3 regions of the Thauera sp. WB-2 genome follow, and region 3 is predicted to be linked to each of the others. Evidence: predicted binding sites of a transcription regulator. Region 3 holds the regulator's gene; each other region holds the start of a gene.

Region 1 (9,786 bases), 120 kb from region 3:
GTGGAGTTGATGCCCTCGGTGCGGCTGTTGATCAGCCCGTCGCGGGCAATGAGTCCGTCGAGCTGGGCACTGAAGCTTGAGGCAAAACCCTTTACGCCGTCCTTGCCAGTGAAAAAGGCCGCAACGTCCTTGCTCGTATCGTTGAGTGCGGCGGTAAACTTGGTGCTGTCGAGCGCGAGCTTGCCGTCCTTGTCGAAGCTGATGCCGACCTGAGACAGCGAATTCGCACCCGTCAGGCCAGTGATCGAGGCGCCCAGTGCGTTGCGCAACTGACTCTGGATGTTACGTGCAGTGGAGTCGCCCGTGAGTGTGGCGCCGGTCTTGTTATCGGGGTTGTAAGCGGTCAGGCTGGCCAGGGTGCTCGCGACATCGTTGTAGGCCTTGACGAAAGCTTCGACGGCAGTTTTTGCCGCGCTTTGGTCCTCGCTCACCGAGAGGGTCCCGCTCAGGCTTGCGGCCGGCGCGACCGGCTCCTTGGTGAGTGTGAGCGTCACGTTGTCGATGACGTCGGTGATCGTGTTCTTGCCGCGCGTGACTTCGATGCCATCGACGCGGATGCGCGCATCCTGCGCCGCTTGTACCGAGTACATCTTGTCGGCTGGCAGGGGTGTTGCGGCCGGGTCAAAGCTCAGATCCTCGAGCCCGTCCTCGCCCGTCAGCTTGAACGCCATGTTGGCGCCCGTGGCGGTACCGCTCAAGACAAGCTGCTTGGCCGTGCCGTTGTTGATGATGTTGGCCTTGACGCCGAGCGCCGCGTTGCCGTTGATGGCATCGCGCAGTTCTTCCAGTGTGCTGCCTTCGAAGTCCAGGCTGGCAGTGCGAGGGGGACTGTCGCTCGTGAAGGACTTGCCCGAGCCAGCGTCCGTGACGGTACCGAACTCGATGGTGAGTTTGCCTGCCGCGGGGGTGAAGCTGCCGCCCACGGGGGTCGAAACGCGCTGGATCTTGGCCATCTGCAGCACGTCCACCGCATAGCTCGCGTTTGCGGCGCCCGCACCGGAACTGGCAGTGAAGCCGGCGTCGCCGGCCACACTGGCCTTGGTGGCAGAGAACTTGGTTGCGGTCTTGAGCCCGTCGGTGGCGGTCTGCAGGGACGACAATGCGCCCTTGATCTGGCCGAAGGCGGACAACTTGGCCTGCTGGCTCGCCTCGCGCTGTGCCAGCAGGGTCAGGGGGCGGCTTTCCACCGACATCAAGCCGCGCACGATCGAGTTGATGTCGATGATCGAACCACCGCTCGTGATCGTTGCCATGTCGGAACCTCCTGTCTGCTGTTCGGGTCAGGCCTTCTGTTCGACCAGCAGGCCCTGCAATTTATCCAGCGCCTTGGCGATGGAAATGATCTCCTCGGAAGGGATCTGGCGGATCACTTCGTCGGTGCTGGCATCGACGACCTTGACGATCGTTCTGCCGGTGTCTTCATCGATAGAGAAAAGCAAGTCGCGTGCCACAGGCGAAATCGCTTTGCGGACTTCGTCCATTGCCTGCTCGACCTGCTCGAGCGAACTGGGCTTCTGCGCTGCGGCGGCGTCTTCGGCCGCGGTGCGCTTGCTCTGTTCTGTACGGGCCCCGGCGGCGGCTGCACCTGTTTTTGCCGTGCTGCTTGCGTCCGTAGCGGCGGCCCGTTCGGCCGACGGACTGCGGGCGCTGGATGTGGTCTGGAGCAGGTTTTCGGTCGGAACCGAGGTATTCACCGAAGAGATGTTCATTGTGGTCACCCTCATGGTGTAACGGCGCGGGGCCCTTGCGAACCCCGCGCCGTGCCAAGCAACTTAGCCTACACCGCTTACCGGAGCAGCGAAAGCACGTTCTGCGGCAGGGCGTTGGCCTGGGACAGCATCGCCGTGCCAGCCTGCTGCAGGATCTGCGCGCGGGTCAGCTTGGCGGTTTCCGATGCAAAGTCGGTGTCGCGGATACGGCTGCGGGAGGCCGACAGGTTCTCGGTGCTGGTCTGCAGGTTGGCGATCGTGGTCTCGAAGCGCGACTGCAGGGCGCCGAATTTTGCACGTTGGCTGTTCACCGCGGCGAGTGCAGAGTCGACCATCGCCAGCGTCCGCTGTGCTGCGTCGACCGAACTCACGTCGAGGTCGCTCACCTTCTGCAACTGACCTGCAGCCGCTGTTGCGGTGAAGAAATCGGTCGTGTTCGCTGCTTCGATACTGAAGGACTTCTCCGAATCGAGGACCAGCTGGCCGGTGGCGACCGCGCTCGCGCCTCCAGCGGTGGATGTGCCACCGACGGTTGCCGTCGCCGAACCACTGGCCGCATTGGCGATGGTGATGTTCTCGCCGTTCGCATTGAGCAGTGTGATGCCGTCGCCGCCGTCATTGACGCGGGCTGTGACGCCGGTCTTGGAGGCGACGTCGTTGAAGGCATTTACTGCCGAGGCCAGGCCGTCCTTGTCCACCGCTGCGCCCAGGGTGAAGGAGATGGTGACCGCGGTTGCGTTGTCCGAGCTGACGTCGAACTTGTAGGACGTGTTCGCAGTCATTGCGGTGACGTCGATCTCGGTCTTGGCAGAGGCCTTGACCCCGGTGGTACCGGTTTCGCCGTTGATCTGCTCTGCCACCTTCTTGGCCGATGCGCCGGCCGCGATCGTGACCGTGGCTGAGCCGGTGGCGCCGCTGATCGTGATGTCACCGCCGGCGACGCGGCTGGTAGCCGCCGCGTTCGAGGCGATCGCATTGGCGGTGCTGCCTGCCGTCAGGTCGCCCTTGGCGCCAGCGTCCGTTGCGACCTTGGAGCCGATCCGGTAGTTGCCGTACTGGCTGGTGGAGAAGTTGGCGGTGCTGGCCGAGATCGACTGGCCGGCGTTGGCGCCGACCTGGAAGGTGGCGCTGCCGAAGGAGCCGTCGAGCAGCTTGGAGCCGTTGAACTCGGTGGTCTTGGCGATGCGGTCGAGTTCGGACGTGAGCTGGTTGACTTCGGCGTTGAGCGCCTGGCGGTCGGAGGCGGAGTTGGTCGCGTTGGACGACTGCACGGCCAGTTCGCGGATGCGCTGCAGGATGTCGCCGGAGGACTGCAGGGCGCCTTCGGCGGTCTGCGCAAGCGAGATGCCGTCGTTGGCATTGCGGCGGGCCTGGTCGAGGCCGCGGATCTGGGCGGTGAAGCGCTCGGAAATCGCGAGGCCTGCGGCGTCATCCTTGGCACTGTTGATGCGAAGACCCGACGACAGGCGCTGCAGTGAGGTGGCCAGCGAGCCGCCCGAGGTGCTCAGGTTGCGCTGGGCGTTGAGCGACTGAACGTTGGTGTTGATCACTTGTGACATGATTTTTCTCCGTTAGAGAAGTATCAAAAATGTTCCGGCGGTGGCCGGGTTGTCCTCTGCGAGCCAGCCTGCGAAACCTGCCAGCTGCACTCTTGGAACCTTTAACGGTCGGCCGTCGCTGAACTTTAGGAATATTCGCCGGGGCTGCTTGCTGCACTGGTCGCGGAGGCGGGCGGTTAAGATGCGGGCCGGCTTGCTTCCATGTGACAGAGGGTGTGAATGAAGGTCCAGCTTCCTTTATCGGCTCGTGATCAGGAATTATTGAGTCAGGCCGCCAGCCTCTTTTCACAGGGGCGTTACGATCGGACGATTGCGCTGGCGGCAGAACTCGGTGCCAGGCATCCGCGACATCAGGTTGTCCACAAGCTCCATGGCTGCGCGCTGCAGCTTGCCGGTCGAAGTGAGGAGGCCGTGGCCGCGCTTAGGATTGCCGTCCGCCTGGCGCCATCCGACGCACAGGCCTGGAGCAACCTTGGGAATGCGCTCGCATCGTGCGGGTTGTTCGAGGATGCATTGGACGCCCATCGGAGGGCGTTGGTGTTACAGCCTGTCAGTTCGGCGTTCAACCACAATCTCGGGTGTGTCCTGCTGCAGGTTGGCCAGCGTGCCGAAGCGCTGGACCATTTCTGGCGGGCCTTCGATTTCGCCCCATCTGATGCCGAACTCGCGCGCCTGTGCCGTGAACTGCTGGCTGAGCTCGGCGACCTCGACCGTGCGGCACTTTTCTGCCGGGTCAACCTCGAGCGTTTGCCTGCGGACGCGGGTGCGGCGGCAATGCTTGGCGGCATCGTGCTGCAGCAAGGGCTGATCGATGAGGCGCTCGTGCTTCTGGACGCCGCCGTGAAGTCAGTGCCTGGCGATGCGGTCGCCTGGTCCAATCTGTCGGTTGCGTTGAGGGGGGCGGGGCGGTTTCAGGATGCAGTGGAGGCGGGACTGCGCGCTGCGAGCCTGGCTCCCGAGTGGGCGCAGGCCTGCAACAATGCGGCGGTGGCGCTGCGCGACGCCGGACAGCTGATGCAGGCGAGAACCATGTTGCTGAGGGCGATCGAGTGTGATCCTGCGTTCCCGGACCCGTACTACAACCTGGGATGTACCAGCGCCGATCTCGGTGACAACGAGACCGCGCGTGAGGCCTTGATCGAGGCAATCAAGCGCGAGCCGAGAATCGACTGGATGCTGCAGGCGGCGCATGCTTGCCGGCAGCTTGCCGACTGGGACGGGGCTGAGCTGATCGAAGCCGCGTTCTTCCAGCAGTTCGGCGAGGGTCTGCAAAGTCAGGCGCATGTGCTACCGTCGCCGTTTGCCTACCTTGCCACGCCAGGTACGGGCCCGGTAGACCAGCGCGTTGTCGCCGAGCATTTTGCGGCGCAGTATGTGGCGAGGGTAGCTGTGGCGCGAACAGGCGCCGCGTCCGCTCGTGGGCCATTGCGACTGGGCCTGTTGTCCGCCGACTTCAGGGATCATGCGACGGCGCATCTTCTGGTGGGCGTGCTTGAGGCGCTGGATCCGGCACGGTTCCATCTAATTGCTTACGATTACGGCCCCCGAGTGACTGAGGGCGATGAATACCGACGTCGACTGCAGTCGGCAATCCCGCGGTGGGTGGACGTTGCAGCGATGTCCGACATCGACGCGGCCAGGAGACTGCAGTCCGATGGCGTCGATATTGCCATTGACCTGAAGGGATGGACCCAAGGTTACCGGGCAGGAATTCTCGCGTATCGGCCGGCACCGATCCAGATGCAGTGGCTGGGCTTTCCCGGCACCATGGGGGCGCCCTGGATCGACTACGTCATTGCAGACGCCGTCGTCATTCCGCCTGGCATGGAGGGCGGCTACAGCGAGCAGGTCTTGCGTTTGCCTGCCTGCTATCAGCCCAATGATCGTCTGCGGGTTATTGGCCGGACGCCGGACCGAGAGAGCCTGGGGCTTCCGGAGAGTGCTGTCGTGCTGGCGGGCTTTCATCAGTACTACAAGATCACCCGGGAAACCTTTGCGTTGTGGATGCGGGTGCTTGGGCAGTGTCCTGACGCAGTGCTCTGGCTGCTGGATGGGCCGGAAAGTGCCAAGGGGGTGTTCTTGCGCGAGGCCGCCGCCGCGGGCATTGAACGCAAGCGGCTCGTTTGGGCGCCGCGGGTTCCTGCTGCCGAACATTTGGGCAGGTTGGGGCAAGCCGATCTTACCCTCGATACATCTCCGGTCAATGCCCACACAACGGCAAGTGATTCGCTGTGGGCAGGGGTGCCCCAATTGGCAATCTGCGGTGACTCCTTCGTGTCGCGAGTTTCCGCGAGCATTCTACACGCCGCGGGTTTGCCCCAACTCGTTGCCAACGATGAAACAACTTATGAGCGCTTGATCGTTGAACTCATTCGCAATGTCGAAATGAGGGCAATGCTACGGAATCAATTGCGTGAGACACGAGACAAGGTTGCTCTTTTCGATGCGGAGGCCTTTGCTCGACACCTTGGAGCAGGACTTGAGGAAGCGTGGCAGCGCCACCAGCGCGGATTGCCGGTGGCGCATATCGATGTTGCCGGCTGATCAACGCGTCCATGCAGCAAGCCATTCGTCAAGATGGTCGTCCAGCATCCAGTGCTGGCGAACCTGGGCTCGCAGGGCTATGCCCTCCTGCCGGGCCGCATCCGTATCGTGGATACGTTCCCGGATTGCCGCAATCCATGCCTGGGGTGTGTTGGTGACCCGTTTGACCGGGAGCCCTTGCCGGTATGGCCCGATGTCGGAGCACACTACGGGGTAGCCGAGGATGCCGTACTCCAGTAGCTTGAGATTGCTCTTGGCCTCATTGAATGCATTGCTGGCGATCGGAGCAATGGCGAGATCTAGGCCCATGCTGGCCAGGGCCGCGGGATACTGCGAGAAGGAAACGGCAGCTTTTTTCTCACTGATGTAGGGAAGCATGTCCCGAGAGCAGGTGCCGAGAAAGACCCAGTCGACTTCATTGGCCAGGGTTTTCACGACATCGGTCAGCAATGCCAGGTCGCCGAGGTGGGAGATGCTGCCCGCCCAGCCGACCCGCGGGCGGTTGCCGGATCTTCTGGCCGGTGTCAGGGTGTTCCAGACCCGCTTCGGCAAGTAGTTTGGCACGACCCTGACCTCATCCACCAACTGACCATAGGCTTGAGCGAGCGCCTCGGTGGGGACCACCAGGCGGTTACACAGGCCGAGCGCCTGCTTGAACAGTGCGATGGTGTCCGGACCGAAGTCACGGGCATGGGGACTGCTCTCCGGAACGTCGGTGAGCAGGTCGTCTACTTCAAAGATGCGCAACGCGCTGCTCAGTTGCCGGTATTGGTGCATGGCACGGAGTACGGGCGCAGTGTGCGGTCGTTGGAAGATCAGGGTGTCGAATTCGTCGGCGACCATCCGTGCAAGGGGCAGGGGGTCTGTGGCTGCGCCGCCACTGACCCGCGCGTTCGACAGCAGGGCTTCGAGCGGCTGGAGAACGCGGTAGTGGCCGCAACCTTCGCGGTCGGCGGCGTGTGCGTAGATTCGCGGAAGGCCGAGGCTGGCCAACGGAGCATAGGTGAGCGCGCTGCGCGTCTCGGGTATCAGGTCTCTTGCTTCCATGTTCAGGTGCGGCTCGGCAGCGACTTGATTTGCTATCTGGGTCTGCCAGCGCAGAAGGGTGGCTATCGTGGCCCCTCCCAACTCGCTCTTGCGCCTTGAGGTGTCCTCCTGCTCAAGTTGTTCGAGCGATTCGCGCACCATGACAGTGGAGCTTGGCGTCCATAGCAGCGGGCCGAGCGTCCCGAGGCGCAGGCAAAGCTCCGCGGCCCAATGCTCTTCGCTGCTGGCCGTATCCAGGCCTCCTGCGGCGGCGAGGGTGGACCTGCGTACCAGCAGGCAGCGGCGATCCAGAATCCGGGCGCGATGGTCTGACTGCAGCCAGGCGTTTTCGCCCGGATAGTCGAGAAATACCCCTTTGTAGGGTGCGCCTGATGGGCCACAGAGTCCCATGATCTCTCCCGCACTGATGAGTTGCGCGGCGGCATTGGCCAGCCGCGGTCCGACGGCGACGGGTGATGAGGGGCGACTGAACTGTTTGAGCAGCGGTGTGAGCCAGTCGGTTTGTACCGCCACGCTGTCATCCGCCCAGAAAACGAGGAAGTCATCGGTAATCCGGGCGACTGCCTCCTGCAGGATCCGCACTAGCCCTTCATCGTATGGGGCGGGCAGGAAGACCACATTGGGCAGCCCGAGGCTTTCGAGCTGGGTTAGAAAACGCCAGATGTCCGGATGACGAGGGCCTGGGTTGATCAGATAGAGCGTGTGTGGCTGGGGCGGGGTCTTCTCCAGCAGGCTGGTGATGGCCTGTTCGAGGGCAGCAAGCTGGCAGGTCGCGGGGTAGATGACGATCGCTACGGAAGGGATGGCTTTGGCGGCAGGTACCTGGAAATCCAAGCGTAGCGGCTGCCCTTCGTCGAAACGTATCGACGCGTCGATGCCCTTACGGCCGAGGTGGTCGGCCACCGCCTGAGCGTGGCTGTGCTGCGGGTAGGGGGACCAGCGGCCCGCGGGACGGTGTAACAGCACGTCTGGGACGTGGCCGATGGCCTCCGGGGAACAGGATTCCAGCGTGCGAAGCATGAGATCGAAGGTCTCCGCTTCGGGTAGGGCAGAACACAGCCCACCGAGGTCGGCGAGGTGGTCCGCGCGGAAGAAGAGTACTTCGCCGATGTAGGGGGTGGCTAAAACATGGTCGGGATCGAAAGCCGGTTTGAAGTGGGGACTGTGGTGTTTCCCTTCAGCGTCAATTTCATCTTCATCGACATAAAGGAGCTGCCATGCCGTGTGCGAATGGATGTCCAGGGCAAGCGTGAGCAAGGCGCGTTCGGGCAGTCGGTCGCCGTCCGCCAGCACGGCCACCCAGGTCGCATGGCGTTCGTCGACTCCAGCTGCCAACTGGTTTACCGCCTCCGCCCACTGCGAAGGGGGGCACTGAATCCAGGCCAGCCGTTCGCCCTCTATGCCCGGAGGGGCTTGGATAGGTGATAGGACAACAAGTCTGAATGCACCGTACAACTGGGCTGTGAGTGAACGGATCGTGGCGGAGAGCGCATGGAAGTCTGCCTGGGTGTGACGCAAGAAGAGCGTGAACTGGGGCTTTTCGATCCAGCCATCCAGTTCCGCATCGATACGCCGGGCCATGCCGGTGGTGAAGTAGCGGCCTTCGCGCCACAAGCCGTAGGCATACTCCCGACGGTGACATTCTGCGATCTGGCGATATTCGGACTGGGCACGTGCGCGGTTGCCGGAAAGGGAGTCGTCGCTGACCAAGTAGAGGCCGGTGAAGTCCCACAGACATCGCATCGGGTAGCGGGCCCCCACGCGTAGCCAGAAGTCCTGGTCGCTGATGGCGGTGTATCTCTCATCGAACCAGCCGAATTCGTCGTGAAGGCGCCGCCTCCACATTGGGTGAGGACCGATGGAAGGCTCTTTAAGGAGTCCTCGATAGCTGTAGTCGGCCCATTTGTAACAACCGGCATAGCTGAAACGGGCAAACGATTCGTGCGGCGTGCGGGTGAGATAGCTGAAACCGTAGGTCAGCGCAATCTCGGGCTGTTCGTCCAGTACTCTAGCCATCAGCTCGAGAGCGTTGGGGCGGAGGCGGTCGTTGGTACTGCACGACACGAGGTAAGCACCTTGCGCCATGCGAATGGCGAGATTCCACGCCGCATAGACGCCGATCCGCTCCGCAGTCCGGTGGTAGCGAATATTGGCATGCTTGGCCTGGTAGGCGCGCACGATCTCTGCCTCGTTCTCTGGAGAGGCAGCATCAATGACGATGATCTCCGTGTCGTCCGCAATCGACTGGCTGAGCAGGTCGTCCAGACAATCGGCGATGAATGTTGCGGAGGCATAGGTGGAAACGATTGCACTGACGCGGTAGGGACGGTCCGGCTCGGCTCCCTGATTTATTGCATTGAGTTCAACCACCGGGGAGGAGTATTCCAGGCGCACATCGCTGCATTCCAGGCTGTGGCGCAAAACGTCTCCCAGTAAGGCGAGTTGTGTCTCACGTTGGAGTGCCTCGTCAGGGTCTCCTACACGGACTTCGACACGTCGGATGGCCTCGTTCAGTAGCGGGCTCTTGGCCAGAGAGAGAAGATGTTCCTTGAAACGGTAGAGATCGTCCTGGCGATAATTGACGGGATGGGAAACATGGAAAGCAACGTAGGCGTCCAGCCGCTTGATTGGTACGCCAGCTTGTACAGCCTGGAAGGGGACCCAGTAGTCCCACCACGGGATACCGAGCATGAATTGAGATGCCGGATAAGCGTCCAACAGGATGCGATCGAAGAAGAAGTAATCGAAGCCATAGTGATACGTATAGCCGAGCGCCGAGCCGTATCCCGGGATTTCGACGCGCGAGCCATAGACAAGGGCGTTCCGGCTGTGCTGCCCGATAAAGTCGACGAAATCTCTGTCGGCAAAAAGGAATACGTCGGAATTGACGATCCCGAAACGATCCGCTGCGCTTGTGCGGAAGTAGC
Region 2 (9,786 bases), 880 kb from region 3:
CCGCGCCGAGGAGATCGACGCCTTGCTGCGCGGCGAGCGTGGTCTGGGTAACCTGCGGGTGGGTGCCACCCTCACCATCGGCAACTACCTGCTGCCGCTCATTGTGTCGAATTTCCTGCAGGCGCATCCCGAGAGCAGGGTGCGCCTGCAGGTGCATAACACCGCCACCATCGCTGCCATGCTGCTGCGGCACGAGATCGATCTGGGGCTGGTCGAAGGCCAGGTCGTCGATGCGGCGCTCGAGGTCGAGCCCTGGGTGGAGGACGAACTGGTGGTGTTCTGTGCGCCGGGGCATGCGCTGGCCAAAGGGGGGCAAGTCGGGCTGGATGCGATCGCCCACCAGCCCTGGATTCTGCGCGAACGTGGTTCGGGTACGCGTGAGACTTTCGACCAGGCCTTGCGCCACTGGCCGGGCGGCATCGTGCCGCGGCTTGAACTCGAGCATACCGAGGCCGTCAAGCGTGCGGTCGAGAGCGGACTGGGACTGGGCTGCCTGTCCAGGCTCGCCCTTCGCGATGCCTTTCGCCGTGGCAGCCTGGTGCCGGTCGACACCCCGCAACTCGACCTGCGGCGGTATTTCTACTTCGTCTGGCACCGTGGCAAGTACCACAGCCGCGTCATCCGTCGATTCCTGGAGGACTGCCGCGCCTTCACTGGCGGCGCACGGCGCAGTGACCAGATTCCGCTGCCGCCGGTGCCCTGAGTCCCGACTGGCGCCTCGTTGGCGGTGAAATCGCGACTTGCGTTGCGCTTACGGGATGCCGACGCGCGCTAGGGGGCGCTGTAGGAGCGGCACGAGCCGCGAGGGGTTGAAGGCGACGAGGCGCGTCGAAGCCGCCCCTCAAAAGCTCGCGGCTGGCGCCGCTCCTACCGGGGGTGACGCGCGCTGTGAGGGGGCTGTAGGAGCGGCGCGAGCCGCGAGGGGTTGAAGGCGACGGGGCGCATAAAAGCTCGCGGCTGGCGCCGCTCCTACCGGGGGGGCGCGTTGGGGGGGGCTGCAGGAGCAGCGCCCGCCGCGAGCCTTTACCTTCAGGCTGCGCCGCGGCGGCGGAAGTCGCGCGGCCGGAAACCGAGCGCGAACAGCGTGGCGAAGTAGGCCGCAGCGCCCGCAACCACGACCACGCCAAGCCGCCCGGCACGCTCAAGGCCGCCGATCTCGAGCCACAGCGTCGCCGGACCGCCCGCAAACCACAGCACCCCTCCCATTACCGCCAGGGCCGCCAGCAGCTTCAGTGCGAATATCCCCCAGCCGGCTTGCGGCGTGTAGATGGCGCGCTTGCGCAGGCCGCGGTAAAGCAAAGCCGCGTTGAGGCAGGATGCCAGCCCGATCGCCAGCGCCAGCCCGGCATGGCGCAATGGGAAGACGAAGGCCAGGTTCATCAGCTGGGTGGCGCATAGCGTGATGAGGGCGATCTTCACCGGGGTGCGGATGTCCTGGCGGGCGTAGAAGCCCGGCGCCAGCACCTTCACCAGAATCAGGCCGGTCAAGCCGATGCTGTAGGCGACCAGCGCGCTGCGCGTCTGCATCACGTCGGTTGCCGAGAAGGCTCCGTAGTTGAACAGGGTCGCCACCAGCGGCACCGCCAGCAGCGCCAGGCCCAGGGCCGCGGGCAGAGTCAGCAACAGGGTCAGGCGCAGGCCCCAGTCGAGCAGCGAGGAGAACTCCTCGCCCTTGTCGTCGGCATGCAGCTTGGACAGGCTGGGCAGCAGGATCGTCCCCAGCGCCACGCCCAGCAGGCCGGCGGGAAACTCCATCAGGCGGTCGGCGTAGTACAGCCAGGACACGCTGCCGCTCTCCAGGAATGAGGCGAAGATGGTGTTGATCAGCAGGGAGATCTGGCTTACCGACACGCCCAGGATGGCGGGCGCCATCAGTTTCATGACGCGGCGCACGCCAGGGTCGGACATGTCCAGGTCGAAGCGTGGCAGCATGCCGATCTTCATCAGCGGACGGATCTGCAGGATCAGCTGCAACAGCCCGCCGATGAACACCGCCCACGCCAGCGCCAGCACCGGCGGGTCGAAGTAGGGCACGGCGAACAGAGCCATGCCGATGAAGGCGAGGTTGAGCAGGACCGGTGTGAATGCCGGGATGGAAAAGCGGCTCCAGGTGTTGAGGACGCCGCCCGCCAGCGCCACCAGGGACATGAAGAAGATGTAGGGGAAGGTGATGCGGGTGAGCTCGACTGTGAGCTCGAATTTGCCCGGGTCACCCGAGAAACCCGGTGCCGACACGTAGATGATGAGCGGTGCCGCCAGTGCGCCGAGTGCCGCCACGACCGCCACGATCAGCCCGAGCAGTGTTGCGACGCGGTTGACCAGGGTGTGGGTTGCCGCCTCGCCCTGGCGGTTCTTGTATTCAGCGAGGATCGGCACGAAGGCCTGGGAGAACGCCCCTTCGGCGAACATTCGCCGCAGCAGGTTGGGCAGGCGGAAGGCGACGAAGAAGGCGTCGGTGGCCATGCCGGCGCCGAAGGCGCGGGCGATGACGAGGTCGCGCACGAAGCCGAGGATGCGGGACAGCAGGGTCATGCCGCTGACGGTGGCGAGGGCGCGCAGGAGGTTCATGAGGTGCGGGGCAGTGCAGGTTGCAGTTCGGGAGGCGACGCAAGGCGCGCATCATAACCGGCTGTGCCGCCAATCCGTTGCCGTCATCGTGATTGCACGGCTGCCGATGCAGGCGAGGGGGCGAAGGCGGGTGCCCGGTTATGGCGGCGGACGAGCTTGCGCACGCGATGGATGCCTCGCCGCCTGAACAGCAGTTCTACATTAATGCGGTTGCCTATTGCATTAGTCCGCGTGGCTCAATATAATCGCGGACTTTTCTAGAACCACCAACACGGAATTCACATTTATGGCCAACTCGGCACAAGCTCGCAAGCGCGCCCGTCAGGCGACCAAGGCACGCGCCCATAACGGCAGCCTTCGTTCCCGCCTGCGTACCGCGATCAAGGCCGTGCGCAAGGCCATCGTGGGTGGCGACAAGGCGGCGGCTCAGTCGGTCTTTCGCACCTCGATGAGCACCATCGACAGCATCGCTGACAAGAACATCATTCACAAGAACAAGGCTGCTCGCCACAAGAGCCGTCTTTCGGCCGCCGTTAAGGCAATGGCTGTCTGATTCTTGAAGTATGCCGGCGCCTAGGTGCCGAGACTGAAAAAGCGACCTGCGGGTCGCTTTTTTGTTAGCTGCCTGGGTTGAAGATGCGGGCGTCTATGCAGAGCTGTGTCCCAACGTGGGCGGTGCTGATGTCGGAGCGGCGCCAGCCGCGAGGGTTTGAATGCGATAGCGCTGGGATGAGCCGACGAAAAGCTCGCGGCTGGCGCCGCTCCTACAGCGCGCCCATCGCATGGCGGCTCCCCGTAGGAGCGGCGCAAGCCGCGAGGTGTTGAAGGCGATGCCGCCCTGAGGCAGGAAGTTCGCGGCTGGCGCCGCTCCTACAGCGCGCCCATCGCATGGCGGCTCCCCGTAGGAGCGGCGCAAGCCGCGAGGTGTTGAAGGCGATGTCGCCCGAAGGCAAGAAGCTCGCGGCTGGCGCCGCTCCCGCAGTGAAAGTGAAGGCGTGCTCCGCGCTTGTTCCTGCGGTCCGCCTGTCTCTCTGGCGTGTGTTTACAGGGGCGTATCGCCCATCCACTCGATCTGCAGGTTGTTGTCGTTGGCGAAGTTAACCATGAACTTGTAGGCCAGCGGCTCGACGTCGTAGAGGCGAGCGTCGACAAGGACGGTCTTGTCACCCTTGAGTGTGCAACCGGGGCGCACATAAGGGGAGTAGGTCATGCGATGGTCGGCGCCAAAGGCCGACATCACGCCGCACAGGCGGTCTGCCCAGTCGCTCGGACGGAATTTCTTCCCCTCCCTCGTGACCCCGACAATGATGAAGTTTTCGATCTTCTGGTTCATGTGTGATGCCTTGGCGGCTTCGGGGGGCGTCGCTGTTGCGGTTCTTTGATGCCGGAATCAGGACGGGCGGCATTCTAGCAGAAAACCGCAGTTGCGCTTTTCGGCGTGTGCTGGCGCGCCATGGGGCTTATGTACAGCGTGCCGGGTTTTGGCTTAATATTCAGCGCTATTCCTGCACGGCGGCGTTGGCCGCCGTGTGCGTTTTCTGGCTTCGTCGAACTCGAGGTATCCCATGTCCCATGTCATGAACACCTACGCCCGCCTGCCGGTGGCCTTCTCCCACGGCGAGGGTGTTTGGCTCTACGACGAGACTGGCAAGCGCTATCTCGATGCCCTCTCCGGCATCGCCGTCAATACCCTCGGTCACAACCATCCGCGACTCGTCAAGGCCATTGCCGACCAGGCCGGGCGCGTGCTGCACACTTCCAACCTGTACGGCATCCCGCTGCAGGACGAACTCGCCGACCGCATTGCCGAGACGTCCGGCATGGACGAAGTCTTCTTCTGCAATTCGGGCTGCGAGGCCAATGAGGCTGCGATCAAGCTCGCGCGCATGTACGGGCACAACAAGGGTGTCGAGCTGCCGCACATCATCGTCATGGAGCAGGCCTTCCACGGCCGCACCATGGCCACGCTGTCGGCGACCGGCAACCGCAAGGCGCAGGCCGGTTTCGAGCCGCTGGTACAGGGCTTCATCCGTGTGCCCTACAAGGACATCGAGGCCATCCGCAAGGTTGGCGAGCACAACCATGCGGTTGTCGCCGTGATGCTCGAGATGATCCAGGGCGAGGGCGGCGTCAACGTGGCCGACGAGGCCTTCCAGCGCGAACTGCGCGCCCTGTGCGACGACATGGGCTGGTTGCTCATCTGCGACGAGGTCCAGTGCGGCATGGGCCGTACGGGCAAATGGTTCGGCTGGCAGCACGCCGGCACCATGCCCGACGTCATGACCCTGGCAAAGGGCCTGGCCTCCGGCGTGCCGATCGGCGCCTGCGTCACAGCGGGCAAGGCGAAGGGGCTGTTCGGGCCTGGCAACCACGGCTCCACCTTCGGCGGCAACCCGCTCGCCTGCGCGGCGGCTCTGGCGACCTTCGGCGCCATTGTCGACGACAAGCTAATGGACAACGCCGTTGCCGTGGGCGATGCGATCCGCAAGGGTATGGCCGAGGCGCTCGAGGGCGTGGCTGGCATCGTCGATATCCGCGGCCGCGGCCTGATGATCGGCATCGAACTCGACCGCCCCTGCGGCGCGCTCATGGCGCGTGCCGCCGAGCAGGGGCTGCTGCTGTCGGTCACCTCCGAACGCGTGGTGCGCCTGCTGCCCGCGCTCACCTTCACCGCTGCCGACGCCCAGACGCTGGTGGCCATGCTGGCGCCGATGATTCGCGACTTCCTCGCGAACGGCTGAGGATTGCCTATGACTTCAATCAAGCACTATCTGCAGTTCAAGGACTTCACCCGCGAAGAGTATGACTACGTGTTCGCGCGTGCCAAGTGGATCAAGGATAAGTTCAAGCGCTACGAGCCCTACCATCCGCTGTTCGACCGCACGCTGGTAATGATCTTCGAGAAGGCCAGCACCCGCACCCGGCTGTCGTTCGAGGCTGGCATGCACCAGCTCGGCGGCTCGGCCATCTATCTGAATACGCGTGACTCGCAGCTCGGCCGCGGTGAGCCGGTGGAGGATGCCGGCCAGGTCATCTCGCGCATGAGCGATATCGTGATGATCCGCACATTCGAGCAGGACATCGTCGAGCGCTTTGCCGCCAACTCGCGGGTGCCGGTCATCAACGGCCTCACCAACGAATACCACCCCTGCCAGATCCTCGCCGACATCTTCACCTTCATCGAGCATCGCGGCTCCATCCAGGGCAAGACGGTGGCCTGGATCGGTGACAGCAACAACATGTGCAATACCTGGCTGCAGGCGGCCGAGGTGCTGGATTTCAACGTGCATGTGTCGACGCCGCCGGGCTACGAGGTCGAGCCCGAGCGCGCGGGTCTCTACGGTACCGATCACTTCGAGCAGTTCGCCGACCCGATGGACGCCTGCCGCGGTGCCGACCTGGTGACCACCGACGTGTGGACCTCGATGGGCTTCGAGGCCGAGAACGAGGAGCGCATGAAGGCCTTTGCCGATTGGTGCGTCGATGCAGACATGATGGCCGTCGCCCACAAGGACGCCGTCTTCATGCACTGCCTGCCCGCGCACCGCGGCGAGGAAGTAACGGCCGAGGTCATCGATGGCCCGCAGTCGGTGGTGTGGGACGAAGCCGAGAACCGGCTGCACGCGCAGAAGGCGCTGATGGAATACCTGATGCTTGGCCGCATCGAGAACTGAGCTACGAGACAATCACGGCATGCACGGGCGTGTGTGCCGGCAACACAGCAGGAAACAGGAAAACAGCATGAGCGACGTCAACAAAGTAGTGCTCGCCTACTCGGGCGGGCTGGACACTTCGGTCATCCTGAAGTGGCTGCAGGACACCTACCAGTGCGAAGTGGTCACCTTCACCGCCGACCTCGGCCAGGGCGAAGAGCTCGAGCCCGCGCGCACCAAGGCGCTCAAGTTCGGCATCAAGCCCGAGAACATCTTCATCGACGACCTGCGCGAAGAGTTCGTGCGCGACTTCGTCTTCCCGATGTTCCGCGCCAACACCGTCTACGAAGGCGAGTACCTGCTCGGCACCTCGATCGCACGCCCGCTGATCGCCAAGCGCCAGATCGAGATTGCACGCGTCACCGGCGCCGATGCCGTCTCCCACGGCGCCACCGGCAAGGGCAACGACCAGGTCCGCTTCGAGCTCGGCTACTATGCGCTGATGCCGGGCGTGAAGGTCATCGCGCCATGGCGCGAATGGGATCTGCTGTCGCGCGAGAAGCTGCTGGCCTATGCCGAGAAGCACGGCATTCCCATCGAGATGAAGCACAAGCAGGGTGGCTCGCCCTACTCGATGGATGCCAACCTGCTGCATATCTCCTTCGAGGGTCGTCACCTCGAGAACCCGGCCGCCGAGGCCGAAGAGTCGATGTGGCGCTGGACGGTGTCGCCCGAGGCCGCACCGGACGCCGCCGAATACGTCGACCTGGAATTCGAGAAGGGCGACCTCGTTGCCATCAACGGCACGCGCATGAGGGCGCACGAGTTGCTCGCCAAGCTCAACGAGCTGGGCGGCAAGCACGGCATCGGCCGCCTCGACCTGGTGGAGAACCGCTACGTCGGCATGAAGAGCCGCGGCTGCTACGAGACCCCGGGCGGCACCATCCTGCTGCGTGCCCACCGCGCCATCGAATCGATCACGCTCGACCGCGAAGTCGCCCACCTCAAGGACGACCTCATGCCGCGCTACGCCAGCATGATCTACAACGGCTACTGGTGGAGCCCGGAGCGTCAGGCCATCCAGGCGCTGATCGACCACACCCAGCAGACCGTCAATGGCTGGGTGCGCCTCAAGCTCTACAAGGGCAACGTCATTGTTACCGGCCGCGACTCGAAGACCGATTCGCTGTTCGACCCGACGATCGCCACCTTCGAAGACGACGCCGGTGCCTACAACCAGAAGGACGCACACGGCTTCATCCGCCTCAACGCGCTGCGCATGCGTATCGCCGCCAACGCCAAGGCCAAGCGCAGCTGATCCCGAAGGGGGCGGCTTGATCCGCCCCCCTGTGCTGCGAAGCTCAATCCCCATACAACGCTGCGATGAATAACGACGATTTCATCCTCGGACTCAGCTTTACCGAGTTCGAGGATCTCGCCCTCCAGATCGGCCTGACCGGGTTGATCCTGTTCATGATGTTCATCATCTGGAACCTGGGCAAGGAGTCCAAGGCCGGCCGCTACGGCATGCTGTGGATGTTCCTTGGCCTGGGCGTGGGCTTCGTCGGCTTCGTCGCCAAGGGCATCATCCAGAAGTTGCTCGGCATCGAATAAGGAGTCCGTATCTCATGGTCATCACTGCCACCTTCGACGGCGTAACCGTCACCACCCAGGCCAACGTCTATTTCGATGGCAAGTGCGTCAGCCACGGCATCCAGCTCGCCGACGGCACGAAGAAGTCGGTCGGTGTCATCCTGCCGGCGACGCTCACCTTCAACACGGGCGCGCCCGAGATCATGGAAGGGGTCGCTGGCAGCTGCCGCGTGCGCCTGAAAGGCGAGGCGGACTGGAAGACCTACGGCGCCGGCGAGTCCTTCGACGTGCCGGGCAATTCCAGCTTCGACATCGAAGTCGCTGGCGAGCCCTACCACTACATCTGCCATTTCGGCTGATCGCGGAGGAGGGGAGTCATGCCGTCTTTCGACATCATGTCCGAGGTCGACCAGCCCTCGCTGCGCAACGCCGTAGAACAGGCCAACCGCAAGGTTGAGGGGCGCCACGACTTCAAGGGCACCAGCGCCAAGATCGAGCATGCCGACAAGCTGCTCACCATCCATGGCGACAGCGACTTCCAGCTCGACCAGATCAAGACCATCCTGCTGCCCGAGATGACCAAGAAGAACGTCGACGTCCGCTGCCTGGACTACGGCGACGTGCAGAAGGTCTCGGGTAACAAGGTCAAGCAGGAAGTAAAGGTGCGCGTGGGCGTCGACCAGGACCTCGCCAAGAAGATCGTCAAGCTGCTGAAAGACAGCAAGATGAAGGTCCAGGCCGCCATCCAGGGCGACGCCGTGCGCGTCTCCGGCGCCAAGCGCGACGTGCTGCAGGAGGCGATCGCGCTGGTCAAGAAACAGATCACCGACTTTCCGCTCCAGTACGGGAATTTTCGCGACTGAGATCACCTCGGGCTGATCGATTCCGCGGTGAAACGGCGCGTGATCGCGGGAACGTCAGAGCACCGTTCTCCTGCACGCAGCGGCCGGCGGGCGGCGGGTTCAAGTTTTGGCCGGCGTGGCCGTTATTCCTCACAAGCGCCGCCAATGGCGCAGCCCTATCGCAGTGAGAGGATATTGATCATGGACGCCAGCGCCATTGCCGCCGCAGCCACTGCTAACAGCCAGGCACAACTCCAGCAGGAGGTGTCCGTCGAGGTCTTGAAGAAGGCCATCGACATCCAGGCCAACAGCGCGATGCAGTTGATCCAGGCTATCCCCGCGCCTGCTGCGGCACCGGCGGTTGGGGGCACGGCGGGAGGGTATATCGATACGTGGGCATAACCGTCGACCGCAGGGACCGCTTTTAGCAGCGTGATGCAAAAGCCGGCGGTGCCGCGCCAGCACTGAGGTTCAGGTCGAATTTCATCGTGACATCGTTTTCCGGAATCGCCTTCGCACCGCGTTCGAATTGTCTTCGTGGCCGCAACGGCGACCACGAAGGTCCGTTTGCGCGCCTGTGCTCATGCCTTCACCTCCGAAACGCTCAATTTCGCGATTCGGAGCAGGTTGTATGCAGCACCAGAAATGAAGGCCGCCATCTGGGTCTTCGCCTAGCCGATGAAACGGGTCTTTCGCAATCCGCCGACCGTTTTCAACCAACCGAAGATCTCCTCGACGCGCTTTCGCTTTCGCTGGCTGACCTGGTAACCCTTGGTTCGGGTGGTTCGACCATCCAGGCCGGGCGTCTTCCGATCCTTGATGCGCGCGATGTGCGGTCGCACCGCGTGCTCGCGCAGGTGCCCGACAAATTCCTTCACGTGATAGCCCTTGTCGGCGCCGAGCGTCTTGGGGTGAATGTGCCGTCGACGTGCGCGAGTGAGCAGCTGCCGCGCGGCACGGTGCTCGGCCTGGGTCGATTCGGTGATGAGGATGTCGACGCACAGCCCATTGCGGTTCTCCATGAGCACATGCCCGCCATAGCTGAGCTTGGCCGGCTGGCCCTTGCCCTTGCGCATGAGCCGAGACTCGGGATCGGTCGTACTTTGATGCGTGGCGTTCGAGCGCTTCTC
Region 3 (9,786 bases):
TCAGCGTGCCGGACGAGCCGGTCACCGTGATCGTGTCGAAGAACGGTTGGGTGCGTTCGCGCCAGGGTCACGGCATCGACCCCGCAGGCATCGCCTACAAGGCCGGCGACTTCGGCTTCGCAGTGATCGAGACGCGCACCACCTGGCCGCTGATCGTCATCGACAGCAATGGCCGCGCGTACACGGTAAAGGTGTCCGACCTCCCCGGCGGGCGTGGCGACGGTGCGCCGATCACCACCCTGGTCGAGTTCCAGGACGGCGGCAAGCTCGCCCAGGTGGTCACCGACACGCCGGACGCGGTGTACTTCTTCGCCAACAGCGGCGGCTACGGCTTCCTGTGCAGCGTTGCGGACGCCAGCAGCCGCCAGCGCGCGGGCAAGGCCTTCATGAGCCTGGAAAAGGGCGAGAAGGTATTGGCGCCGGCCAGGGTGTTCGGCGACTGGATCGCCGCGGCGTCCGAGAACGGCCGCCTGCTGGTCTTCCCCCGCCCCGAAATGAAGACCCAGAGCGGCGGACGTGGCGTGATCGTCATGGCACTGGACGAGGGCGAGACGCTCGCCGCCGTGGCCGTACCTGCAGACGACGCAGTGCTCACGGTCAAGGGCTCAGGCCGCGGCGGCAAGGCGGTGAGCATCGAACTGAAGCCCTCGCAGCGCGAACCCCTGCGCCACCGGCGTGCACGCAAGGGCGTGCCGCTGACCCCGAAGGTGAAGCCGGAACAGCTCTACTGAAGCAGCGCCCCGTGCCCCCAGCTTTCGGGCCGGGCACGGCCGGCATGCCCGGACACAAGCTAGTGCCGGGTGTTCCCGTTGCGCCCCTGCTCCACCCGCTTGTGCTCGATCATCTCGCCAATCAGCCGGATGACCTCGCTGCTGGCCGCTTCGGCGGCGCGCATCTCGTCCACGATGCGCTTGAAGACGGCCTCGTCGTGCAGCCAGTCTCCCCGCGAAGCCTCCACCGCACGCTGCACGCCGTCATGCACCGCATGGTGCGGCCTCTCCAGGCTGCGATAGGCGGGTGCTCCCGCGAACGCCCGTGCCCCGTCGCCTTCGTAGTACCAGTGGCCGAGCCGGCACGTGCGCGCCGTCACCGAGACTTCCTCGACGCGCTCGCGCCCGCCGCTCTCCACCGCGACATGGGCGTTCTGCATGTAGATGATGTGGTCGACCTTGACCAGCGTGCCGAAGACTCGCTCGCGGGCAGTACCGATCAGGCGGATGGTCTCGTCGGCTGACTGGGCCACGTCGGCGAACCCATCGGCAAAGAGCCTCACGCGGTCGGTAACCTCCGCAACCTGGCCGCTGACCCCACCGGTCTGGTCGACCATCTCATCCACGCAGGCGCGCAGGCTGCGTACGACCTTGCCGATCTCCTCGGTGGCCTGGCGCGTGCGATCCGCGAGCTTGCGCACCTCGTCGGCAACGACGGCAAAGCCGCGACCGACCTCTCCGGCGCGAGCAGCCTCGATGGCTGCATTGAGCGCGAGCAGGTTCGTCTGCTCGGTAATCTCGGAAATGAGCTTCACCGTGTGGTCGATCTCCTGGCTCGAGGCACCCAACTCCCCCGCCGCACTCCCCATGCGCTGCATCCGGCCATGCATCGAGGTCATGGTGGCGCGCAGGTCGGCCACCGTCTCGCTGCTGTCACGCGCCCCCCTGCCGTTGCGCTCCGCAATGTCGAGTACGTCGCTCATCAGCTCGGACACGTTGAGCATGTCGTTCTGGTTGATCCTGAGGTTCTTGAACAGCGAGCCGGCGTTCATCTCGTGCAGGTTGGCCGACAGGCGGTTGCGCCGTGAGAACTCGTCCGCCTTGAGCATGGCCTCGAGCGCGTGATTGATCTCGTGTTCGGACTTGCCGAAATCCCCCGGCATACCCATGGGGAGCGCAGGGCGGGTAAAGTCGCGCCGTGCAGCCCGCTCGAAGCAGTTCGACACATCCTTGAAGTAGGTTTCGACCACATCCATGAGGTCGTTGAAGTTCCAAGCAACGTGGCCGATCTCGCCCAAACCCGAGACATTGGTGATGCGATGGTGGGTATTGCCCTTGCGCGCCGCCACGATCGCCTCGTTGAGGCGGGTCACCGCGTCCAGCGTACGGCGGTGATGCACGAAGGAAAACACGACGTAGGCCAGCGTCCCCAGCGGCAGCAAGGTGTTGAGGACATTCCAGCCCGAAGTCCATACATTGAAGCCAGCCAGCATCCAGACGGTGCCGATGTAGATTGCACACATCAGGGTGAACTGCTGCGACGCAAACAGCCGCCCGCGGCTGGTCCCGCTCGTTTGTGCGAGAACTCTCGTGCTGCTCATCGACTCACTCCCCGTTCTTCAGGTGGCGCTTGTAGCAATCGAGCACGAAGGCCTCGTAGCTCGTGCTGCGGGCCTCGAGCTGACGCGTGAGCCAGGCGATCGAGGCATCCGGCGCATCCTTGGCGCCTGCGCGGGCCTCGATTGCGCACATCTCGCGATACAGCGGCTCGATCTCCCGTATCGCGCCGGTCGGCGCCTGCCGGCGCACCGAGTAATAGCCGATCAGCCGGCCGTCGGAATGGTCGGGCGTGACGTTCGCGAACACCCAGTAGTAGGCGCCATCGGCGGTGATGTTCTTGACGAAGCCGAACCACTCGCGGCCTTCGCCCAGGGTTTTCCAGAGCAAGCGGAACGCCCCACGCGGCATGTCGGGATGACGGATCACGTTGTGCTGCTTGCCAAGCAGTTGCCGCTCCGAAAAATTGGCAACACGCATGAAGACGCGGTTGGCATAGGTGAGGATGCCCTTGACGTCGGTCTTGGAGACGATGATCTCATGCGCATCGAAACGCACCTCTCGATCCACCGGGATAATGCCGCTCTTCATTCAGGTACCACTCCAGGAAGCAGGACGCGGGCAAACCAGTCGCAACGCATGCAGCGAGGGCCTGCGAGTGCAGGTCCAGGGCATACGCCGCATGGCCGTATCATCGCTCATATCGGCCTGCCAGCGACCAACTTGAGGGCGCTTGTAAACATATCCTGCGCCCTGGAGACGGCCTGCAAGCTGAGGCGTGCGGCGTTGCCCGGCGGCTCAGAATCCGTCGGGCAGGATCGAGCGAATCGGATCGCCCGCAGGGATGCTGGCCGGCCGCGGATCGGGGGCGACGTCGGCCGTCCGCGACTCGATCAGGATCGTCACCCGCCGATTGCGGCCACGCTCTTCTTCCGTGCTGTTGCCGGCGACCGGGCGCTGGTCCGCGTAGCCCGCCACCGTCAAGCGATCGGGCTGCACGCCACTGTCGATGAAGAGCCGCGCCACCGTGGATGCACGCACCGCCGAAAGCTCCCAGTTGGACGGAAAGCGGAACGTACTGATCGGCACTGCATCGGTATGGCCCTCGACGGTGATCGGAAACCCCGCCGGCGCCAGCACCTGGGCAACGGCCCGCAGCGCATTGACCGCCTGCGTGCCGAGCGCTGCATCGCCGGGTGCGAACAACAGGCTGGCGTTGATCTCGACGCTGACGCCGAATGCCCCTTCGGTGACGTTGACCTGGCCGGCCTGCGTCAACGGGTTGAGCACGCGCCGGATGTCGTCCGCCATGTTGCGCATGCGCTGCGCCATCTCCCGGCGCCGGACCTCGGCCTGCGGATCGACCGCCGGGACGGCCTGCGCAGTGACTGGTCGGGGTGGCACCACGGTGACCTGGGGCAGCGCGATCTGCTCGCTGCTGTCGTTGACGGTGACGTTGCGAAACGCCTGGACGAGCGAATCGGACAGCACCCGATACTTGCCCTCGTTGATCGAGGACAGCGAATACATCACCACGAAGAAGGCAAACAGCAGCGTGATGAAGTCGGCATAGGAGACCAGCCAGCGCTCGTGGTTGTCATGTTCTTCGTCGAGCTTGCGCCTGCGCCGCATGGCCGCCCCGCCCTCAGACGACGTAGCCCTGCATGCGGCTGGCGATGATGCGTGGATTGTCGCCGTTGGCAATGCCGACCAGCCCGTCGATGAACATCTCGCGCTGGGTCGTGAGGGTGATGATATGGGCTACGAGCTTCTTCGCGATCGGCAGGAACACCAGGTTCGCGAAGCCGACGCCATAGATCGTCGCGACGAAGGCCACGGCAATGCCGGCACCGAGCCGCGACGGATCGGAAAGGTTCTCCATCACGTGGATCAGGCCCATGACTGCGCCCAGGATGCCAATGGTGGGGGCGTAACCGCCGGCCGCCTCCCACACCCGCGCGGATTGGCGCAGCTGCCCTTCCCAGACGCCGACCTCGACCTCCAGTATCTCGCGCAGACGGTTGGGCTCGACACCGTCGACGAGCAGCTGCAGCCCCTTGCGCATGAAGGGGTCGGACAGCCTCTCGATCTGGTTCTCGAGCGTCAGCAGCCCCTCCTTGCGCGCCACATGGCTCCAGTTCTCGACCTGCTCGATGACCGCCTGGGAGCTCATCGCCGGCGGAACGAACACCCAGCGCGCCATGCGCATGCCTTCGACGAAGCTGCGCAGCGGGCTCTGCAGCATCACCGCACCCAGCGTGCCGCCAATCACGATCAGGAAGGCCGTGGGCTGCACCAGCGAGGAGATATGCCCGCCCTCGAGCACCTGGCCGATCACGATGGCCGCAATGCCGAGCGTCAGGCCGACGAGGCTGATCTTATCCATGATGAGGCGTCAAGATACGCACACGCATCCTTGTCAGGGCTTGTGTTCAGTTGGCCGCCTTCTTGGGCGGTCGCCCGCGCCGGCGTTGTGGTGGCAGCGTGGAGCTGCCTTCGAAGAGCCCCGCACGCAGGCGCGCCACGGCCTGGCCGTGCAACTGGCAGACCCGCGACTCGGTCACGCCGAGAACCGCACCGATCTCGCGCAGATTGAGCTCTTCGTCATAATACAGGGCCATCACCATCTGCTCGCGCTCGGGCAACGCGCAGATCGCGTTGACCAGGCGTTCGCGCATCTCGCTGTCCTCGAGCAGGTCGAGCGGATTGCTGTCCGTGGCTGCCAGGTGACGCTCGAGGAAATCGTCGTCCTCGTCGCGGTTGAAGTCCTCGAGATAGACGAGCTGGTGGCCGCGTGCCTCCTGCAGCATGCGCTGGTATTCGTCGAGCGAGACCCCGAGCGACTCGGCAAGCTCCGTCTCCGAAGGCTGGCGGCCGAACTGCTGCTCGAGCGCATGGATCGCCGCCTCGATACGCCGCATGTCGCGGCGCAAACTGCGCGGCAGCCAGTCGTTCTCGCGCAAGCCGTCGAGCATGGCGCCGCGGATACGCTGCACTGCATAGGTCTCGAACTGGGCACCGAGGCCTTCTTCATAGCGGCCGAGCGCATCGAGCAGCCCCATGAGGCCGTTCTGGATGAGGTCATCCACATCCACGCTGGCCGGTAGCCGGGACATGAGCTGGAAGGCGATGCGCTTGACGAGCGGCGCATACGCTTCGATGAGGCTGCTCTTGTCGAGGTTGCCGTTGGCGTCGTACATCCATTCAACCTGTATCTTGGGACGACGCGAGCCCCTGCCCGCGCTGGCTCCGCTAACCGGAGGCGGTGATTTTCCCGCAGCGGGGGCGGGATTACCAGCGGGAATATTGAAAGCCATGACGGGACTCAGGCACGCATCACACGTGGTGCGCGTGCCATGGCATTGATACGACGCATGAATGCAGCGCCTGCGTCGCGCGAATTCCACTGCAGCGGCTGGCGCAGACCATTGGCGATGTCATCGCGTTCGACCTCGCCGAGCCAGGCCAGCGGCACACCGACATGTCGGCGCACGAGTGCTTCGAGCGTGGCGAAGAAGGCTTGCGCATCGCTGCGGTCGCGCGCCCGGCTGACGGCAACATGCACCGAACCTGCACCTGCCGAAGCCAGACCCTTGATCACCCGATAAGCCTCGGTCGCACCGCTCGCGCAGGCCTCTGCCACCACCAGCCGGCATGGCGCCGCATTGACGAAGGGCGACGGCTGCGCTGCCGCCTCGCCCGCGCCATGCACGAGGACGAAGCCCGCATGGCGGTGCAGCAAGCGAAGCGCCTCGACCAGGCAGGCACGGCGTGCATCGTCGAGCAACGGCAAGGCCAGCGCGGCCGCCGCCACGGGCACCCGCCCCACCAGACCGGGCACCGGCTGCACCACCGCGGCAAGAGTCGTACGCCCGTCCAGCACCTGCAGCAGGTCCGTGCCCTCGCCCGTACCCAGCACGCCGCCCAGGGCGTCCTGGCCCTGGGCCTCGTCCAGAATCAGCACGCGCTCGGCGCGGCCGGCCAGCCGATGAGCAGCAAGCACGGCCGTGTGGCTGCGCTGCCGGCCACACGCATACAGCGCCACCACCACCGGCGGCGCGCGGCGGAACAGGCGCCTGAGGCCTGCCGCCTGGTCTTCGCGTCCGTCGATCATGTCAGGCTCCCATGCCGGCTGCGGCGAGCAACATGCCCGCCTCGTCGCCATCGAGGCGCCACGGTGACTCGCCCGCATGCTCGCGCAGCGCGCGGTGCAGCAAGTAGGCGCGATTGGGCAGGTGCAGATCCTCGGGCACACGCTGACCATTGGTCAGATAGCGGATGTCGAGCTCATGACGCACGGCCACGTCGAGCGCCGGCGCCAGCGCCGCGGACTCATCAACCTTGGTGAAGATGCAGCCGGCGAGGTCGTTGCCGGCGTAGGCGCGGACGACGTCGTCGAGCGTATCCCCGCGCGCGGTGGCGTTGAGCAGCAGCAGACGGCGCACGTCTCCGGCCGCCGACAGCATCGCCGCCTGCTCGCCGACCAGGCGATCGCGCTGGCTCATGCCCATCGTATCGATCAGCACCATGTGCTTGTTGCGCAGACCCGCCAGAGTCTGGCGCAGGTCGGCACCATCGCGCACCGAATACACCGGCACCCCCAGGATGCGGCCATAGATGCGGAGTTGCTCCTGGGCGCCGATGCGGTAGCCGTCGGTGGTGATCAGGGCCAGCTTGCCGGCGCCATGGCGCACCACGCAGCGCGCCGCGAGCTTGGCCGTGGTCGTGGTCTTGCCCACCCCGGTCGGCCCCACCAGGGCATACACGCCGCCGCGATCGAGCAGATCCTCGTCGGACGAGCGCGCACGCATCATGCGGTCGAGCATGCTGCCCACTGCCTCGCGCGCTTCGGTGCGGCTCGCATCCTCGGGGACGGCCTCGACCAGCTTGCGCGCGATGGCCGCCGAGAACCCAGCCTCGAGCAGCTCGCCCAGCATCGCTGCGCGCGCGGGCGCGTGGCGCCGGGTCTCACCCCAGGCGAATCCGGCCAGCTGACGCTCGATCATGCCGCGAATGCCGGCCAGTTCAGACATCAGCCGGGCGTTGGTCTCCTGCAATTCGCGCACACGTGCGCCGCCAAACTCGTCGCCCTGCGCCGCCGCACGGGTGACTGCCGGCGCACTCGCCTGATCGCTGCGACCGCGCGCCGATGCCGACCGCAGCACGGCTTCGCGGCCACGCATGGCGTAATCGGCGGTCTCGATCCGCGGCGGGTTGAACGGGCGCACCACCGGGCCGGTGCTCTCCGCGCTCGGCTCCGCACGCTGTCCGCCGCGCGCCGCCGAGCGCGCTGCGCTCGCCGCCAGGGCAGACAGACTGACCTGGAAATCGCCTTCATCGGCCAAGGGGGCGGGCGCACGCTGAACGGCCTCGGCCTGGGGGCGGGAACCGGACGCAGACTCGTCCGCCACCCTGCCCTGGCCACCGCTGCGCGCAGCCATCGTGGCGCGGTTGGCCGCCTGCAGCGCACCGACGGCGTCGCCGGGCAGGGCAAGAATCTCGACGCCGCCGTCGACCGCACGGTTCGACAGCACGATCGCATCGGGACCGAGCGCCTCCTTCAGAGCGCGAAGGGCTTCACGGGCGGTAGGGGCAAAGTAGCGTTTGACGTTCATGGCGGTTCTCCCGGCGGTCGATGTCGACCACTGCTTGATGGGAATTATCGCCACACCCCGTCAATGCCCAGGGGCCGAATAAAGCGGCTTTACCCCGTCTATTCGGACCTCACTGCGCGCGCCGCGCGATACCCTGGCGCGCGCCTGCGGTCAGCCCTGCGCCCCCACCATGGCGGTAACGCGGATGGTGCGGCTCTCGGGCACCTCGGAGTTGGAGATGACCTTGAGGCTGGGCACCGCACGGCGCAGGAAGCGCGACAGCAGCGTGCGCAACTGCGAGGGCACCAGCAGCACCGGCGGCAGGCCGATGTCCTCCTGGCGCTGGGCGATCTGCGCAGTCTGGCGCAGCAGGGTGTCGGCCAGCCCGGGTTCGATCGCCCCGCCTTCGCTGCCCACGCTCATGGCCTGCAGCAGGATGCGCTCCAGCCCAGGCTCCAGCGCCATGACCTGGACTTCGCCATTGCCCGGGAAGAGGCTCTGGATGATCGCGCGCCCAAGCGCCTCGCGCACGCGGGTGGTGAGCTGCAACGGGTCCTGGGTACGCGGTGCATGCTCGGCCAGCACCTCGATGATGCTGCGCATGTCGCGGATGTTGACGCCTTCCTCGAGCAGGTTCTGCAGCACGCGCTGCAAGGTACCGATCGCCAGCGTCTTCGGCACGAGATCCTCGATGAGCTTGGGCGAATCCTTGCCCACGTGATCGAGCAGCGCCTGCGTTTCCTGGCGACCGAGGAGTTCGGCAGCATGGTTGAGGATGACATGGTTGAGGTGGGTGGCCACCACCGTGCTCGCGTCGACCACCGTATAGCCCAGGGCATGCGCCTGGTCACGCGTAGCCGTGTCGATCCACACCGCGGGCAGGCCGAACGCGGGATCGGTCGTCTCGCGCCCGGCCAGCGGGCCGGACACCCGCCCCGGGTTGATGGCGAGGAACTGGCCTGGATAGGCCTCGCCAGCACCGACCTCGACGCCCTTGAGCGCGATGCGGTAGCCGTTGGGCTTGAGCTCCAGGTTGTCGCGGATATGCACCGGCGAGGACAGGAATCCGACCTCCTGGGCAAACTTCTTGCGCAGGCCGCGGATACGCTTGAGCAGCTCGCCGTCCTGGCCCTTGTCCACCATCGGAATCAGGCGGTAGCCGACCTCGAGGCCGAGCACGTCCACCTGCGAGACGTCGTTCCAGCTCGCCTCCAGCGCATCGGCCTGAGGCTGCTGCACGGGCGCCTCGGACTCGGGCCGTGCTGCCGCTACCTCCTCGGCAACGCGCTGCCGGCGCAGCCACGCGAGCGCCCCGAGGCAGGCCGCAATCAGCAGGAAGACCAGGTTGGGCATGCCCGGGATCAGGCCGAGCACGCCGATGATGATGGCGGTCAGGGTCATCACCGTGGGGTTGGAGAACACCTGCGCAATGACCAGCCCACCAATGTCGCCCTCGTCGCCGACGCGCGACACCACCAGGCCGGCGGCCACCGAGATGATCAGCGCCGGAATCTGCGCCACCAGCCCGTCGCCGATGGTGAGCAGGGTGTAGGTGCGCCCCGCCTCGCCCACCGCCATCTCGTGCTGCATGACGCCGACGAAGAGGCCGCCGAGGATGTTGATCACCAGGATGATGATGCCGGCAATGGCGTCACCGCGCACGAACTTGGAGGCACCGTCCATCGCACCATAGAAGTCCGCCTCCTGGGCGATCTCCTTGCGCCTGCGCTTGGCCTCCTTTTCGTCGATGAGGCCGGCGTTGAGATCGGCGTCGATCGCCATCTGCTTGCCGGGCATCGCATCCAGGGTGAAGCGCGCCGACACTTCCGCGATACGCCCCGCACCCTTGGTGATCACCACGAAGTTGATGATGGTGAGGATCACGAACACCACCAGGCCAACCGCCGTATTGCCGCCCACCAGGA

What was found. Region 3 encodes FliA, which starts transcription of late flagellar genes. Its sites were predicted from a motif close to CTAAAGTTNNNNNNNNNNNNGCCGNTA; they were not measured.
Region 1: a site for FliA is predicted at 3,371-3,397, ahead of LQF09_RS08545 (flagellin). Genes of this name have one in related genera too.
Region 2: a site for FliA is predicted at 8,776-8,802, ahead of LQF09_RS11995 (YjfB family protein). Genes of this name have one in related genera too.

Annotation. Positions count from the first base shown of each region.
Region 1 is NZ_CP088935.1:1,860,171-1,869,956, forward strand. It holds gene fliD (flagellar filament capping protein FliD) at 1-1,253, opposite strand, end outside; gene LQF09_RS08540 (flagellar protein FlaG) at 1,281-1,709, opposite strand; gene LQF09_RS08545 (flagellin) at 1,787-3,268, opposite strand; gene LQF09_RS08550 (tetratricopeptide repeat protein) at 3,488-5,812, shown strand; gene LQF09_RS08555 (glycosyltransferase) at 5,813-9,786, opposite strand, start outside.
Region 2 is NZ_CP088935.1:2,618,339-2,628,124, reverse strand. It holds gene LQF09_RS12045 (LysR family transcriptional regulator) at 1-703, shown strand, start outside; gene murJ (murein biosynthesis integral membrane protein MurJ) at 1,030-2,568, opposite strand; gene rpsT (30S ribosomal protein S20) at 2,855-3,121, shown strand; gene LQF09_RS12030 (DUF3579 domain-containing protein) at 3,611-3,901, opposite strand; gene LQF09_RS12025 (aspartate aminotransferase family protein) at 4,134-5,309, shown strand; gene argF (ornithine carbamoyltransferase) at 5,319-6,242, shown strand; gene LQF09_RS12015 (argininosuccinate synthase) at 6,310-7,539, shown strand; gene LQF09_RS12010 (DUF2788 domain-containing protein) at 7,605-7,835, shown strand; gene ppnP (pyrimidine/purine nucleoside phosphorylase) at 7,850-8,173, shown strand; gene LQF09_RS12000 (YajQ family cyclic di-GMP-binding protein) at 8,192-8,677, shown strand; gene LQF09_RS11995 (YjfB family protein) at 8,858-9,058, shown strand; partial or broken gene LQF09_RS11990 (IS5 family transposase) at 9,238-9,786, opposite strand, start outside.
Region 3 is NZ_CP088935.1:1,742,051-1,751,836, reverse strand. It holds gene parC (DNA topoisomerase IV subunit A) at 1-731, shown strand, start outside; gene LQF09_RS08020 (methyl-accepting chemotaxis protein) at 791-2,233, opposite strand; gene LQF09_RS08015 (PAS domain-containing protein) at 2,316-2,858, opposite strand; gene motD (flagellar motor protein MotD) at 3,066-3,899, opposite strand; gene LQF09_RS08005 (flagellar motor protein) at 3,913-4,653, opposite strand; gene LQF09_RS08000 (RNA polymerase sigma factor FliA) at 4,700-5,467, opposite strand; gene LQF09_RS07995 (MinD/ParA family ATP-binding protein) at 5,593-6,381, opposite strand; gene flhF (flagellar biosynthesis protein FlhF) at 6,383-7,882, opposite strand; gene flhA (flagellar biosynthesis protein FlhA) at 8,033-9,786, opposite strand, start outside.